One region of the Eubacterium maltosivorans genome, then DNA from elsewhere that is predicted to be linked to it. Evidence: riboswitches for the same ligand, from Rfam matches in the RefSeq annotation. Region 1 holds a riboswitch; the other holds the start of a gene.
What was found. Region 1 has a riboswitch for S-adenosylmethionine ahead of CPZ25_RS18390 (homocysteine biosynthesis protein). Riboswitches for the same ligand answer to the same signal wherever they lie in the genome.
Positions count from the first base shown of each region.

Region 2: it holds a riboswitch for S-adenosylmethionine, as region 1 does, so the genes downstream of both, metK (methionine adenosyltransferase) here and CPZ25_RS18390 (homocysteine biosynthesis protein) in region 1, are expected to answer to the same signal.

Region 1 covers NZ_CP029487.1:3,975,092-3,979,518, forward strand. The annotation lists gene secA (preprotein translocase subunit SecA) at 1-727, shown strand, start outside; one part of gene prfB (peptide chain release factor 2) at 746-808, shown strand; one part of gene prfB (peptide chain release factor 2) at 810-1,847, shown strand; SAM riboswitch class I at 2,034-2,137, shown strand; gene CPZ25_RS18390 (homocysteine biosynthesis protein) at 2,199-3,359, shown strand; gene CPZ25_RS18395 (NIL domain-containing protein) at 3,359-3,760, shown strand; gene CPZ25_RS18400 (UPF0280 family protein) at 3,763-4,427, shown strand, end outside.
Region 2 covers NZ_CP029487.1:1,547,832-1,552,258, forward strand. The annotation lists gene ftsX (permease-like cell division protein FtsX) at 1-77, opposite strand, end outside; gene ftsE (cell division ATP-binding protein FtsE) at 67-756, opposite strand; gene metK (methionine adenosyltransferase) at 1,007-2,188, opposite strand; SAM riboswitch class I at 2,307-2,402, opposite strand; gene CPZ25_RS07675 (aminopeptidase P N-terminal domain-containing protein) at 2,480-3,712, opposite strand; gene CPZ25_RS07680 (HAD-IIB family hydrolase) at 3,834-4,427, opposite strand, start outside.

The DNA of each region.
Region 1 (4,427 bases):
TGTTCTCCAGTATGATAATGTCATGAACCGCCAGAGAGAAATCATCTACGACCAGCGCCAGCAGGTTATCGACGGACAGAACATGCATGAGCAGATCTGGAAAATGACCGAGGATATGGTTGACAGCTATGTGGAAATGTACACCAACGGCGGCGACTATTACGATGACTGGGATCTTGAAGGTCTGAACAATTACTTTGAAAAGACGCTGGTGGCTGAAGGGGCAACCTTGAATCTGCCAAAAGAGCCAGAAAGCCGGGATGCGCTCAAAGAAGCGATTCTTCAGTATTGCCGGAATAACTACGAAGAAAAAGAAAAGACATTGGGCGATGCTAACATGCAGGAGCTTGAGCGCGCAATTCTTTTAAGAAGCGTCGACGCAGCGTGGATGGAACACATCGACAATATGGAACAGCTGAAACAGGGGATCGGCCTGCGCGCTTATGGACAGAACGACCCGGTTAAGGAATATACCAAAGAAGGTTTTGCCATGTTCGAGGATATGATTTTGAGAATCCAGGAGGACACAGTAAAATACCTTTATAATATTAAAATCCAGAGGGCGCCCCAGCAACAGCGGAACGTCAATATGGATGATGTTAAAACCAACGAAAGTGAAATTGAAGGCCGGCCCACAGCAGCCAGAAATAAGAAGGTTGGCCGGAATGATCCCTGCCCGTGCGGCAGTGGTAAAAAGTATAAAAAGTGCTGTGGCGCAAATTTATAAAAGTAAGGATGTGATGTCGTGATTGATCTCTATGAATGCAGACAGAGTGTCAATGAAAAGGAAAAAGAACTGACGGATTTGAGGGATTCACTTTGACTTACCAGCCGTCAGCGAAAGAATAGAAGTACTGAACACCCAGACCGAATCGCCAGATTTCTGGAGCGATCAGCAAAAGGCCCAAAAAGTTTTAAAAGAGCTGAAAATCTTACGCCAGAAAAAAGGCGAGTACGATAAGCTCAAGGATAATCTTGACGATATTCTTGTCATGTTTGAGCTGGTCGATGAGGGAGAAGAAATGGACGAGCTCCCAGATACCATTGAGGCTTTTGGGAAAGAGCTTGAGAAATTCAAGCTGGAAACCCTTCTGTCCGGTGAGTATGACAGCAATAACGCCATTATCTCACTGCACCCGGGGGCCGGCGGGACCGAGTCCCAGGACTGGGCGGAAATGCTGCTCAGAATGTATACCCGCTGGGCAGAGCGTAAGGGCTTTAAGGTTAAATCGCTCGATTTACAGCCCGGTGACGTTGCCGGTATCAAAAGCGCGACACTTCTTATCGAGGGCATTAACGCCTATGGCTATCTTAAAACAGAGAGAGGCGTCCACCGCCTGGTCCGTATCTCACCCTTTGACTCCTCAGGGCGCCGCCACACCTCTTTCGCGTCTCTGGATGTTACACCAGAGGTCGACGACAGTGTGGAAATTGAAATTAACCCGGATGATATCCGTGTGGATACTTACCGCGCAAGCGGTGCGGGCGGTCAGCACGTCAATAAAACCTCGTCGGCGATCCGGATCACCCATATCCCGACCGGTGTTGTTGTGCAGTGCCAGAATGAGCGTTCCCAGCACCAGAATAAAGAAGTGGCGATGAACATGCTCAAGGGTAAGCTGGTTGAAATCATGGAGCAGGAGCAGAAAGAAAAGCTGGATGACGTCGTAGGCGATTATAGCCAGATTGCCTGGGGATCGCAGATTCGTTCTTACGTGTTTCACCCTTATAATATGGTTAAGGATCACCGCACCAATGTGGAAGTCGGCAATATTCAGTCGGTTATGGATGGTGATTTAGACCAGTTTATGAATGCCTATCTCCAGCAGACCGCTGCACAGCAGTAAAACAACATATGGATAAAATGGAATAAAAAAAGAAATAAAACACTATATATTGCGGTATACGCCGAAACGGCGTATACCTGTATTTGTTTAAAAGGCTGTTTAAATACTGAAAAATGAATTGTAAATCGTGATTGCATTTAAATTTGTTTTTTGCTATACTAGTATACAGCGTACAATTGAATAATCGAATTATCAAGAGTGGTAGAGGGAACTGGCCCCATGAAGCCCGGCAACCTGCGAAAGTGTGGTGCCAAATCCAGCATTTCTTTTCATGAAATGAAAGATAATCTAAAGCAGACTCATTTTCATTTGGTGAAAATGAGTTTTTTTATAGAAAGAGAAGGAGTAAATATGGCAAAAACCTATCAGGAAATTAATGAGAAAATCGCCAGAGGCGAGGCCGTCATTGTCACAGCCGAAGAAGTTATTGATATTGTTAAGGAACGCGGAACAAAAGAAGCGGCAGAGTATGTGGATGTCGTCACGACAGCTACCTTTGGGCCAATGTGCTCGTCCGGCGCCTTTTTGAATTTCGGCCACGCTGATCCGCCAATCCGTATGGCAGAGATTGAGCTGAACAACGTTGAAGCTTACGGCGGGCTCGCGGCTGTTGATACCTACATTGGAGCGACACAGCCATCCTCAGATAAAGGCGCAGAATATGGCGGCGCGCATGTTATCTGTGATTTGATTGACGGCAAAGAAGTACATCTCCACGCCACCTCGCCGGGGACAGACTGTTATCCGAGAAAGGAAATTGACACCTGGGTAGGGCTGAAGGATATGAACGAAGCTTACCTATATAATCCGAGAAACTGTTATCAGAATTATAATGCGGCCATCAACACCTCAAAGAAACGTATTTACACCTATATGGGGATCTTACACCCCAATATGGGAAATATCACCTACAGCACGGCCGGAGCGCTCAGCCCGTTATTAAACGATCCGCTGTATAAAACCATTGGCATGGGCACGCGCATTTTCCTGGCCGGCGCTCAGGGGTATGTCTCGTGGATGGGCACTCAGTTTAATTCAGGCTGTGCCCGAGATGAAAAAGGCTATCCGCTCGGCGGAGCCGGAACGCTGGCCGTCATGGGTGAAATGCGTGAGATGAGCACAAAATACATCCAGCCGGCAGTCTTTGAACGCTATGGGGTATCCATGTTTGTGGGGATCGGGATTCCAATTCCAATTTTAGATGAAGAAATGATGGCCTTTGTCTCAGTAACCGACGCAGAGCTCCATACGAATATCATGGACTACAGCGATAAGGACCGTCCGGTTATTAAAAAAGTCAGCTATGCGGAGCTGCGCAGTGGATCTGTCGAAATTGACGGTAAAAAAATCCGGACCTCGCCGCTCTCCAGCCTCACAAAAGCAAGAGCTATTGCGGATGAGCTGACAGGATGGATAAAAAAAGGCGCGTTTTTCCTTCAGGAACCTGTCATGAAATTCCCGGCGGACAACACGCTTAACAGTCTGAAAATAAAAGAAGGGGGCAGCAAATAATGGTAAAGAAAATTGTTCTAAACTTCCCAAAAGAAGCAACCGGCAAACCGATCGCAAGCCAACTGATTCGGGATTACGATTTACAGCTGAACATTTTAAAGGCCTTTGTCGATGATGACGTGAACGGTACCCTGCTTTTTGAAGTTTCTGGCACAGAAGATAACATTGAGAAAGGGATCACCTTTATTAAAAAGAGCGGCGTTGACGTTAAGGATGTCGTTTCTGTCATTGAGGTAGATAAGGAGCGCTGTGTGGACTGTGGCGCCTGTACCGCAGCCTGTGTCGTCGGCGCTTTGGAAATGGATGAGAACTGGATCCTGACCTACCATCCGGAAAAATGTCTGGAGTGCGCACTCTGTATTAAAGCCTGCCCGGTCCGCGCAATCCATACCCTTATCTGACAATGTATGAAAAGCGTGTTTATCGGGATAAAATGCAGGCCGACGGCCTGGTCTATTACCGCGTTGTGGAATATGAAACAGATCTTCTGATTGCGTCTGAGACAGACCAGACTGATCTGATGCGGCGTCAGGTGCATGAAACCCGTAAAATACTGGAGAATTATGGAGAGGCCGTTCCGGAATTTTTCACTGCGCTTGAACCAATACCTGTTTTGCAGCGTGATCCGACAATGATCAAACGCATGAAAACAGCCGCTGCCGCCGTAGGCGTCGGCCCGATGGCGGCTGTGGCGGGAGCTGTCTCCGCCAGTGTCGGAGGGGCGCTTTTAAAACAGAGCAAAGAAGTCATCGTCGAAAACGGCGGCGATTTGTTTATAAAGACAGATAAAATTCGGCGCGTCGCCATTGAAGCGGGCCGTTCTGCTTTTAAAGATCTGGCGTTAAAAATAAAACCGGCGGCTCATCCTATAGGAATCTGCACCTCCTCAGGCACCGTTGGACATTCTCTCAGCTTTGGAAGGGCAGATGCCGCCACTGTCATCAGTGAGGATGTCTATCTGGCCGACGCTGCGGCCACAGCCCTTGGAAACCGGGTCAGGACACATGAAGATATGGCCGGCGCCATTGAGTGGATTAAAGGTATCGCCGGTATTAAAGGAGTTCTGAT
Region 2 (4,427 bases), 1.9 Mb from region 1:
AGACTGTTTCGCTGCATGCTCTGTGCTGTATCGCGAAGGATCGTCCGGGGCATGGTTTTCCAGTGATTACTTCGCATTGCGGTACCGCCCTTTGACGTCATCGCTGGCAAGATAACCATTTTCGAGGGTCAGAACCCTCTTTTTCATAATATTTACCATTTCACTGTCATGGGTTACCACCACCACCGTGGTGCCATGCTTGTTAATTTCTTCCAGAATACGCATAATATCACGTGATGTTTCCGGGTCAAGGTTCCCTGTCGGTTCATCACAGATCAAAATGCTGGGATTATTGATAATGGCCCTGGCGATAACAACACGCTGCTGCTCCCCGCCGGAAAGCTCATTGGGATAGTGGTTTGCCCGGTGCGAAAGCCCGACCATTTCCAGCGCCAGAGGCACCTTCTTGCGGATCTTGCGCTCGGGCCGGCCAATGATCTCCATGGCATAGGCCACATTTTCATAGACACTTTTATTCTCAAGCAGCCGGAAGTCCTGGAAAACCACCCCCAGCTTTCTTCTCAGATACGGAATCTCTTTTTTGGAAAGCTTGGAAATATCGTGGCCCTTGATCTTAACCGTGCCCATGCTCGCGTCGATTTCACGAAGCAAAAGCTTGATAAAGGTAGACTTTCCGGCGCCGCTGCGGCCAACCAGAAATACAAATTCACCCTTGTCGATAAACAGGTTTACATTTTTTAAGGCGTCTTTTTCATTTTTATCATACGTTTTTGTAACATTTATAAATTCAATCATTCAATCATCTTCCTAGCAGCTTGGTCTTTTGGCAGTTGCCAATGATGCTGTACCGTTTATTTTATACTTTTTAACGCACAAAAACAAGATTTTCTATCCAAGTTTTATCTAAAAGTATTCAAATTATTACTCGAACGCATTAATTATACACAAAATGGTCGCACCTTGCCTTAATTTTTTGATACTTTATAGCCCTTTTAAGAAACAAAAAGATAAAGGATCACAACTTTTCAACTGTGATCCTCTGTTTTTAAGCTTCTGCTTTTAATTTTTCAGCAACGTCGGTTTTTTCCCACGGTAAATCCAGGTCGTTTCTGCCAAAATGGCCATAAGCGGCAACCTGCTTGTAAATCGGTTTTCTCAGGTCAAGATTCTTGATAATCGCGGCTGGTCTCAAGTCAAAATGCTTTCTTACCAGCTCTGCGATTTTATCGTCGGCAACCTTGCCTGTTCCAAAGGTATCGACAAAAACAGATACCGGTTCAGCCACACCAATGGCATAGGCAAGCTGTACCTCACATTTATCAGCCAGGCCTGCCGCCACAATGTTTTTGGCAACATAACGGGCTGCGTAAGCGGCAGAACGGTCGACCTTTGTCGGATCCTTTCCTGAGAAAGCACCGCCGCCGTGGCGTCCATATCCGCCGTAGGTGTCTACGATAATCTTACGTCCGGTTAAGCCGGCGTCGCCCTGTGGGCCGCCGATAACAAAACGGCCGGTCGGGTTGATGAAATATTTGGTGTTTTCATCCAGAAGAGCCGGGTCGATCACAGGCTTAATGACCTTTTCGATCATATCCTTACGGATGGTGGCAGCGTCCACATCAGCGCTGTGCTGGGTCGAAATGACCACAGTGTCCACTCTGGTGGGCACACCGTCGTTGTATTCAACGGTCACCTGAGATTTTCCATCCGGTCTCAGATAATCTACAACACCCTGTTTGCGCACGTCAGAGAGCTTTTTGGTCAGCTTGTGGGCCAATGATATCGGCATTGGCATAAGCTCTGGCGTTTCGTTGCAGGCAAAACCAAACATCATCCCCTGGTCTCCGGCGCCGGTAGCCAGATCTTCCTCTTCCAGCTTTCCTTCTTTTGCTTCAAGGGCCTTGTCCACACCCATGGCAATGTCCGAAGACTGTTCGTCAATGGAGGTTAAAACCGCGCAGGTTTCACAGTCAAAGCCGTATTTCGCACGGTCATAGCCAATGCCGCGGATGGTCTCACGGACAATTTTAGGAATGTCTACATAGCAGTTGGTGGTGATTTCACCCGCTACTAAAACCAAGCCAGTTGATACGGATGTTTCACAGGCAACACGGGCCATTGGGTCCTGTTCGATGATCGCGTCCAGCACCGCATCGGAAATCTGGTCACAGATTTTATCCGGATGGCCTTCAGTAACGGATTCTGAGGTAAATAATTGTTTCATTATTCGCTCCTTAAAAATTTGTATTGTCGTAATTCTATTTACCTTTGATAAAGATCACAGATTTTTTAAATCCTTAAATAAAATTAACCCCATGCGCGCATGGGGTTAGATTCGTTCAAAAACCCCATCATTACAGTTTAACTGCAGGTATTGGCACCATGCTTATGCTGGTTGCCGGGTTTCATCGGGCCTGTCCCTCCACCTCTCTGGATAGGTAAATATTCAATTACTTGTAATAGGATAAACCTACAGGGCTGTTTTGTCAAGCCCCTTTTATGGAAAAAAACAAACGGCTTACTGATTCATCCGCCTTTCAATAACGTCAATATCCTTTGGAATCTGCGGCGACAGGTTTTCCGGTCCGTTTTCTGTGATGAGGATATCATCCTCAATTCTCACGCCCATCCCCATTTCCGCAATATAAAGCCCCGGCTCGCAGGTGATGACCATGCCGGGCTCCAGGATATATTCCCGCTTATCATTGGTGTCATGGGTATCCAGCCCCAGTGAATGGCCGATGCCGTGATAATAGAATTCATTGATGTCTTTATCTTTGGGCACAATGTTGTTTTTTAAACATTTCTCAAGAAAAATATCCTTGGTTGCCTGTTGGATATCCAGCATTTTTGCACCGGGCTGGTACATCTGGATCAGCTCTCGCTGAGCTTCCAGAACCATGCTGTAGACCATGGCCTGTTCGTCAGTGTATTTTCCAGAAACCGGAAAGGTACGGCTGATATCGCCGCAATAGCCCTTATAGCGGGCCCCCAGGTCCAGAAGCACCATATCGCTTCCCTTCATGGTTGCCTGGTTTTTTATGTAATGCAGCACCGTAGCACTTTTGCCAGAGGCCGCAATGGTCTGGAAGGATACCCCCTGAGCGCCCAGCATATTGATGGTGTATTCAAAGACCGCCTGAATCTGATATTCCTTCATATCTGGCTTCAAATTTTCAAGAATAGCGTCGATCCCCTTCGCGGTTATTTCGATGGCGTCACGCAGCGCCTGGATTTCCTCGGGTTTTTTAATTAACCGCATGGCGGTCAAATAAGGCTGAAGGTTTTGAATCTCCATATCTGCGAACAGCAGCTTGACCTGCGGATCGCTGGTCGCAAAGCTCTGATGCCTGGGCATGGTAAAATCAAAATACAGGTTGTCAAAACGGGTTTCCTGTAAAACGCAGGGCTCCAGATCAGAGTTGTAACGCACCTCCTCGATACCAGATAACGCCTGAGCTTCCTCAATACTGATCTTAGCGCCCACCCATTTTTCCTTAAAAGGGTCTGGCTCATCAATGAATAAACGCTCTGTAACCTCGCCATTGGCGTCCTTTTCCATCAGAAGGGTCACATTAGGCTCCTCAATCCCCGTCAGATAATAAAAGTTGTTATCTGTGTAAAAGGGATAGTCCGCGTCCAGCGACTGCTGGACCGCCCGTCCGGAATAGATGATCGCCAGGCTCTCCATCTCCAGCTTTTCGCCTAATTCTCTGCGGGTTTGTCTATAAAAATTCTGTGATAATGGCATTTTCACACTTCCTTTTAATTATTTTGTCACTAAGGACTATTGTAAACATAAAAAAGACCAAATTCAATACTGAATTTGATCTTTAGCCAAAAGAGTCAGCGCATTTCACCAATCCCCTTTTTTATTGCAATACATACCTTTCCAAAAGCCAGGCCACGCCGTCTTCATCATTGGTTTTCTCACCAACGGCATCGGCGTGCACCTTAACGCTGTCCATGGCGTTTTTGACCGCCATCCCCAACCCGGCGCCTTCGATCATCGGAATATCATTTTCGCTGTCCCCGATACAGGCCATCTCATCGGCCGCAATGCCGTAAAACTTGGCCAGCTCCGTAAGGGCCGCGAATTTGTTCAGGCCCTCCATGGTGATTTCCATAAGATTGCGCCCCGCGTGAAAGGTAATGGTTCCATCGCAGCGGATCGACTGGATACGCTCAAGCTCTTCCTCAGACTGATAGGAAAACACAAACTTAAGGGCATCTTCTACTGCCGAAAGATCCTCCAGCCGCTCAATATAAGGCCGGCGCACACCAGGTACCTTCCCATAAACATGGCACAGAGGCTGGTCTGCTATATCATAAAACATATTGTGGCTCGTGGCCACAAAGCAGGGCACCCCCAGCTCCCGCGTCTGGCTTAAAACACTGAGATACCGGGCTCTGTCGATGGCACCCATCACCTTTAAAATTTTATCCTCGTTAAAAATAGTCCCGCC